Regions from separate parts of the Mesorhizobium sp. WSM4829 genome, predicted to be linked through region 1. Evidence: riboswitches for the same ligand, from Rfam matches in the RefSeq annotation. Region 1 holds a riboswitch; the other holds the start of a gene.
What was found. A riboswitch is a leader RNA that binds a small molecule or an ion and turns the genes downstream of it on or off. The one in region 1 is predicted to bind cobalamin.

Region 1 (3,394 bases):
TGGTAGTTGGCCATGTCGAAGCCGGCCGCCTCTAGCATCTGCCGCACGGCGCGCATGAACGGGTCGGGGCCGCAGCAAAAAATTTCGCGCTCGCGAAAATCGGGCGCCAGCAGCGGCAGCCGTATCGCGTCGATCCGGCCCATATGGCCGAACCAGCCTCACGACTGGACCGCTCCTCGATCATGAAGCCGAGCGTCAGGCCCGGCATGCGGCTGCCGAGCAGCTCGAGCTCTTTGCGGAAGATGATCTCCTCGGGCTTTCGCGCGCAGTTGACGAAGCCGACATCTGTCCATGGCGCGCAGTCGTTCAGCCAGCGCAGCATCGACATCATCGGCGTCACGCCTGAGCCGGCCGAAATGAACAGATACTTGGCCGCTGGATGGCTGTGCAGCGAAAAGTCGCCCGCCGGCCCATAGGCCTTCACGTGAACGCCGGGTGTCAGATTGTCGAACATCCAGCGGGTGCCGAGGCTGCCGGCCTGCGCTTTCACCGTCACCGCGATCGAGAACGGCCTCGACGGCGAGGACGACAGCGTATAGGTCCGCATCATCGGGCCCTCGGTGGTCGGCAGTTCCAGCGTCACGAACTGCCCCGGTCTGTAGCGGAACCAGGTCTGGTTGTCAGAGCGGAAGGTGAAGGTCTTCACGTCAGGCGCCTCGTCGCTGACGCCGATGACTTCCAGCACCTGGAGCCTGTCGTTCCAGGGCGCCATCTCGTCGAGATGGCGGTAGAGGCCAAGGTCAGTCATCGCATTCATCCCCTTGAGCTCGTTCAGGCGACGCTGCGCAGCGCCGGCCGCCCGGCCTCGGCAAGGCGCGGCCCGATGAAGGAGGCGTACCATTCGACGAACTGGATGACGCCGCCCTCATGCAGTTCCGAATAGGGGCCGGGCTCATAGGCCGGCGACAGGATGCCGAAGGCGTTTTCCTCGACAATGCGACGGTCCTGGTCGTTGGTCTCGGTCCAGACATGGGTGAGTTCGGCGAGGTCGTAATCGACGCCTTCGACCGCGTCCTTGTGGACAAGCCATTTGGTGGTGACGGCCGTTTCCGTGGCACTGATCGGCAGCACGCGGAAGGTGACGGCATGATCGCCGAGGATATGGTTCCAACTCGTCGGATAGTGATAGAGCAGCAGCGAGCCGATACGGTCGGTCGAAACGCTGTCGGAAAGGTTCTTCTTCACCGCGCGTCTTCCCGTCATCGTGTAGCTGACGGCGTCGCGCAGCAACGGCGCGCGGGTGGCGCGATACTGCCCGGCCGGATCGATGCGGAACTTGCTCGGCAAGCCCGCCGCCTCGCATTTCGCCCAGTGCGCGAGCATCTCTGGATCGCTGTCGGCGCCCTGCACGCCGGTCACGGTCGGCGCTTCCGGGAATGTCTTGCAGAGTTCCGGATGGTTGCCGGCGCAATGGTAGCACTCGCGGTTGTTCTCCCAGACGAGCTTCCAGTTGCCCTTCTCGACGATGGTCGATTCGAAGGCGATTTTTGCCTCGCGCAGCCGGTGCGGCAGGAGGTAAGGCTCGATCATGGCGCGCATCGGCGCGAAGTCGGCCGGCTCGTTGGCCAGGCAGATAAAGATGTAGCCGCCAACGCTTTCGCAAGCCACCGGCTTCAGGCTGAACTGGCTCTTGTCGAAGCCGTCTGCCATCTGACGAGCAAACAACAGCCGGCCATCCAGCTCGTAGGTCCACTGGTGATAGGGGCAGACCAGCTTCGCCGCAGTGCCCTTGTCGGCATTGCAGACACGGCTGCCGCGATGCCGGCAGGAATTGTGGAAGGCATTGATCTTGCCTTGCTGGTCGCGGACCAGCACGACCGGATAGTCGCCGATCTGGGCGGTGATATAGCTGCCAGCTTTCGGCAACTCGCAATCGTGGCCGATGAACAGCCAGTCGCGATACCAGATCAGCTCCATGTCAAGCTTGAAGAAATCTGGATCGGTGTAGAAGGGCTGCTCGAGCGAATAGCCTTGCCTGCGGCCGTGCAAGAGCCTCAGCATGTCGTTGCGCGCGTCCATGTCCTGTCCTCGTGTAAGGACTGAACTGGTGGTGATGGAGGGAGGACCGTTTGCACGCCGGCGACAGGGCCGGACGTGCATCATCCACCTCTTGACCGCCCACCGCGATCAGTCGAGTCTGAAAATCTCGGGCTGGTTTCCGGGCTCTGGAGTGTCCTTGCGGACTCGTCGCGACACCTTCCCAGGCTTGTGGCCCAGTGGTCTCCCGTTGCGACTTGAACTCCACCACCGTTGCGGGGGCAGCGCCGGGTTCTGACCGGCTTCCCAATTCTCCGCTTCGTCGTCACCAAGCGGCACCTGAGATGGCGTGATCTAATCATGCCGGCCGGCTGACTGCCGGCATGAAAGCGACATCGTATCCATGCGGCGCGACACCGCCGGCGAAACCTGCAGGTTTATATCTGCAGGGCTGAAACCGCACTTTGTCGGCGGCCATTGTCGGCTGCCGTGACATCGAATCCGACCCGCGGCGGAAACCAGGAAGGTTAACAGTTTACAAAAGTGACTATTAGCCGCTTCTAAAATCGAACCGAACGGTTCGTTTCTGTTGACAATGCGTGCAGCACGCTGTGAACGCAAATTCGCCAATCCGTCAAATCATGAATGGCTAATTTTGAATAAGCTATTGAAAACAAACCATAAAACCATGGTAGTAGATGTCTCTGGTACAATTTCAAGGTGTAGATTCTTGGTCCACACGGAACAACTTCGTGATTGGAATCCGCCGAATGGCCTTCCCACATCGGGGCTGTCCGAACGACGCGCGCATCCTCCCAAGACACGCCGCTAGACGGACTGAAGACCAAGATACTGGAGTACTAAAATGAAAAAGATCGCTCTTGCTGCCGTCGCCGTTCTGGCCATCACCGGCAGCGCCTTTGCCGGCAGCGACCATTATGGGTCCGACGCCGCCAACCAGCCGACTGCTTCGGTCGACAGCTCGTATACGGCCTCTGTCCAGACGCCGGCTCACGCTGAAAAGCAGCCCGTTGGCCAGGGCGCCGACCGCAACCTTTTCGGCAACAATTAACAGCTGGTCCCAAACAGCAAAGTGGCGGTCCGCCGCTCGGGATCTGAGGAACTCAGGAGTATTTGAAATGAAGAAGCTCATTCTTGCCACCGCCGCCATTGTGGCCATCTCCGGCAGCGCTTTTGCCGGCAGCGACAACTTTGGATCGAACGGCGCCAACCAGCCGGCCGCTGCGGTCGACAGCAACTCGTACACGGCTTCGATTGGGAATTCGGCTTCGGCGCAGAATCCGGTTCCGGCTGACGAGAAACCCGTCAACGGCAGCGACCGCAACCTGTTCGGCAACAACTAACAGTTCGTTCCAACAGCGGCGGCGGCATTTGCCCGCCGGGCTGGCGGAACCAA
Region 2 (3,394 bases), on a different contig from region 1:
TCCGTGCCAAGGGCTACAAGAAATTGACGCTGTGGACCAACGACGTGCTCACCTCAGCGCGCCGCATCTACGAGGCGGCCGGGTTCAAGCTGGCCAATCAGGAACGCCACCACGCCTTCGGCAAGAATCTGGTCGGCCAGAACTGGAACCTGGAGTTGTAGCATTTTTCCCTTCTCCCCTTGTGGGAGAAGGTGGATCGGCGCGCAGCGCCGAGACGGATGAGGGGTGTTGGCCGGAGTGCCGGCGGTGCCAAGCTGGAGCACCCCTCATCCGACCGAGCTTCGCTCGGCCACCTTCTCCCACAAGGGGAGAAGGCAAGATAAGGCGGAGGCCCTTCCTCACCCTTTGACCGGTATCCAGATTTCCAGCCCGCCATTGCCGCTGCGCGGATCGAATTCGGGGCCGTAGCGCTCGAACTCGGGCGCGTCGGCAATCTTGTGCCCGGAGGCAGGCAGCCATTTGTTCCAGATCGTGTTGACCGTGCGGCGGATGGTCGAGATGTGGTCACGATGGGCGAACACGGCGTATTTCTGCGCCGGCACGCGTACGCGCGAAAACTCCTTCGGCAGGTCCGAAAAATCGGACACCTCGACGCCGGCGATATACTCGAAATTGCCTGCATCGTCGCCGTTGACGCAGACGCCATAGGCGATGTCGCCGACCTCGCCTGGAATGTTGCCGATATAGGGGCCGAACCTTTGCCACTGCATCGGGATGCCGGCGCTGGTTTCGCAGCTGTAGCGCTCGCCGAGACCGGCGATGAGGAATGGCCGGCTGGTTTCGAAACGCGGCGGCTCGAGATTGGTGAGGAAGGACTGGTCCATCAGGATCGGCTCCACGAGATCGAGGTTTTTGAGCGAGCCTTGCGCGCGCACCAGTTCCGGCGTGGTGCCGAACTGGTCGCGGAAGGCACGGGTGAAAGCCTCATGCGAGGCATAGCCGGCGTCGAGCGCGACCGAGAGGATGTCCGGTGCGCCGGCGGCGAGCCTGCGCGCCGCCTCGGTCAGCCGGCGAGAACGCAGGTAGCCCATCACCGAACGGCCGGTCGCCGCGCCGAAAGCCCGCGTCACGTGAAAGCGCGACACGCCGCTGCTGTTGGCGACATCGTCGAGGGAGATGGCCTCCGGCAGATGGCTTTCGACGAACCACAGCGCTTTCTCGGTCGGGTTCATATGGCTCCTTGCTGTGGGACTGCGCATTGGCCAGGTCATGGTATCGCTTCCTGGTGGAGGCAGTTTGATCGAAATTGCGCACCGCGCAATGCGACGCTGGTCGGCAAGTCGAAGGCGTTGGGCGAAGGGCTTGACGGGAGCAGGCGTTGTCTTTTAAGTAGTAACGTTATTACATTACGGGATTCGGTATGCTCGTTCTGACAAGACCATTGCTCGCGGGGCACTCCGAACCCCGGAAACTTATTGCGCTGGGATTGGCGGAAAACTAGGGTGGCTGACTGATGGTCCTCAAGCCGAAAGGCGAGGGGTGAAAAGGGAACACGGTGAGATCTTCGGATCGAGGCCGTGGCTGCCCCCGCAACTGTAAGCGGCGAGCAAAATCCGAAAATGCCACTGGCCGGCAAGGCTGGGAAGGCAGGATGGCGCAAGGACCCGCGAGCCAGGAGACCTGCCATCGCACGAGTTGACCGGACGGGGTGTGCCGGGAGGAGACGTGGACATCGGTCTTGTTGGCCGGTCCAGCTTCCTTCCGTCGCCATTGAGAAAGTGACGGTAAGTTGGACGCCTGCCAGCCTCTTCTTGAAGCGCGTGAACTGAGCGCCACGGCGAATGGCCAGCGCCTGGTCAGTGCGGTCAGCCTTTCGGTCGCGGCGGGAGACCGCCTCGCTATCATCGGCCCCAACGGCGCCGGCAAGACGACGCTGCTGCGCATGCTTTGCGGCACGCTGCGGCCGAGCGCGGGAGATGTGAGATTTTCCGGACGCCGGCTGGAGACGTTTCCGGCCGCCGAGCGGGCGCTGCACATGGCGGTCGTCGGCCAGACCGATCAGCCCGATCCGCGGCTTGCCGTGATCGACTACGTCGGACTTGGGCGGGTCCCGCATGCCGGCTGGCGACGCAGGAGCGAGCAACGCGACGTCGTCGTCGAAGCGCTTCGCAGAACCGGCCTGCTGCCGCTGCTCGGCCGCACGATCGGCTCGCTGTCGGGTGGTGAGCGGCAACGCGCCCAGCTGGCGCGCGCCGTCGCCCAGGAGCCGAAAATCCTGTTCCTCGATGAACCGACCAATCATCTCGATCCGCGCGCCCGCAGCGAACTTCTCGAACTCGTGTCGCAGCTTGGCATGACCGTCGTGGCGGTGCTGCATGATCTGTCGCTGGTCACGCCATTTGCCACCAGGGTCGCGGTGATGAACGAGGCCCGCCTGCAGGCACTCGCCGGTCCGCGCGAGGCGCTGACCAAGCAGTTGATCCGCGAGATTTTCGGCGTCGACGTGCTTCGGCTGCGCCATCCGACCGAAGACCGCGAACTCACGGTGTTCGAAGTCCCGAACCGTGCCTCTTCTGATCTAACCAAGGAGCAACACCCGTGAAACGCCTCGCATTGCCTTTTGCCTCTCTCCTGCTTGCCCAGACCGCCTTCGCTTTCCCGGTAACAGTCGACAGCTGCGGCACGCCGCTGACGTTCGACGCCGCGCCGAAGCGCGCCGTCATCCAGGATATGAACATGGCCGAGATGGCCTTCGCGCTGGGGCTGCAACCGTCGATCGTCGGCCTGACCGGCATCACCGGATGGTACAACGTCGGTCCGGAATTCAAGGCCGGGCAGGGCGCGATTCCGGAACTTGCGCCGAAATACCCGACGCTCGAAAACCTGGTTGCAGTCGAGCCCGATTTCTTCTTCGCCGGCTGGTATTACGGCATGAAGCCGGGCGGCGAGGTAACGCCAGATACGCTGGCGCCGCACGGCATCAAGACGCTGGTGCTGACGGAAAGCTGCATCCATCTCGACAACAACCGCCCCGCCGCCTCGATGGACCTGCTCTACGGCGACATCGAAAAGCTGGGCAGGATTTTCGGCAAGGAAGCCGAGGCGAAAAAACTCGTTTCAGGCTGGAAAGCGCAACTCGCCGATATCACGGCAAAGGTCGGCGACCGCGAGGGGACGCGGGTGTTTCTCTACGACTCCGGCGAAGACAAACCCTTCACATCAGGCAAGTTCGCGATCCCCAGCGCCATGATCGCCGCTGCCGGCGGCGACAACATCATGGCCGACATGCAGACGAGTTGGGGCAACACGGACTGGGAAACGGTCGCTTCCCGCAATCCGCAGTTCCTGATCCTGCTCGACTATCAGGACGGCGGCGGTTACAGGAAACTGCTCGACTTCCTCAAAGTCCATCCGGCAATGAAGGAGACCGATGCGGTCAGGAACGAGCGCTTCG

Region 2: it holds a riboswitch for cobalamin, as region 1 does, so the genes downstream of both, AC0L17_RS30695 (ABC transporter ATP-binding protein) here and AC0L17_RS02270 (aromatic ring-hydroxylating oxygenase subunit alpha) in region 1, are expected to answer to the same signal.

What each region holds. Positions count from the first base shown of each region.
Region 1 is NZ_JBVVQJ010000001.1:496,440-499,833, forward strand. It holds partial or broken gene AC0L17_RS02265 (FAD-binding oxidoreductase) at 1-748, opposite strand, end outside; gene AC0L17_RS02270 (aromatic ring-hydroxylating oxygenase subunit alpha) at 772-2,019, opposite strand; cobalamin riboswitch at 2,133-2,335, opposite strand; gene AC0L17_RS02275 (DUF680 domain-containing protein) at 2,843-3,049, shown strand; gene AC0L17_RS02280 (DUF680 domain-containing protein) at 3,117-3,341, shown strand.
Region 2 is NZ_JBVVQJ010000050.1:1,205-4,598, forward strand. It holds gene AC0L17_RS30685 (bifunctional helix-turn-helix transcriptional regulator/GNAT family N-acetyltransferase) at 1-161, shown strand, start outside; gene AC0L17_RS30690 (AraC family transcriptional regulator) at 339-1,172, opposite strand; cobalamin riboswitch at 1,438-1,642, shown strand; gene AC0L17_RS30695 (ABC transporter ATP-binding protein) at 1,730-2,542, shown strand; gene AC0L17_RS30700 (ABC transporter substrate-binding protein) at 2,539-3,394, shown strand, end outside.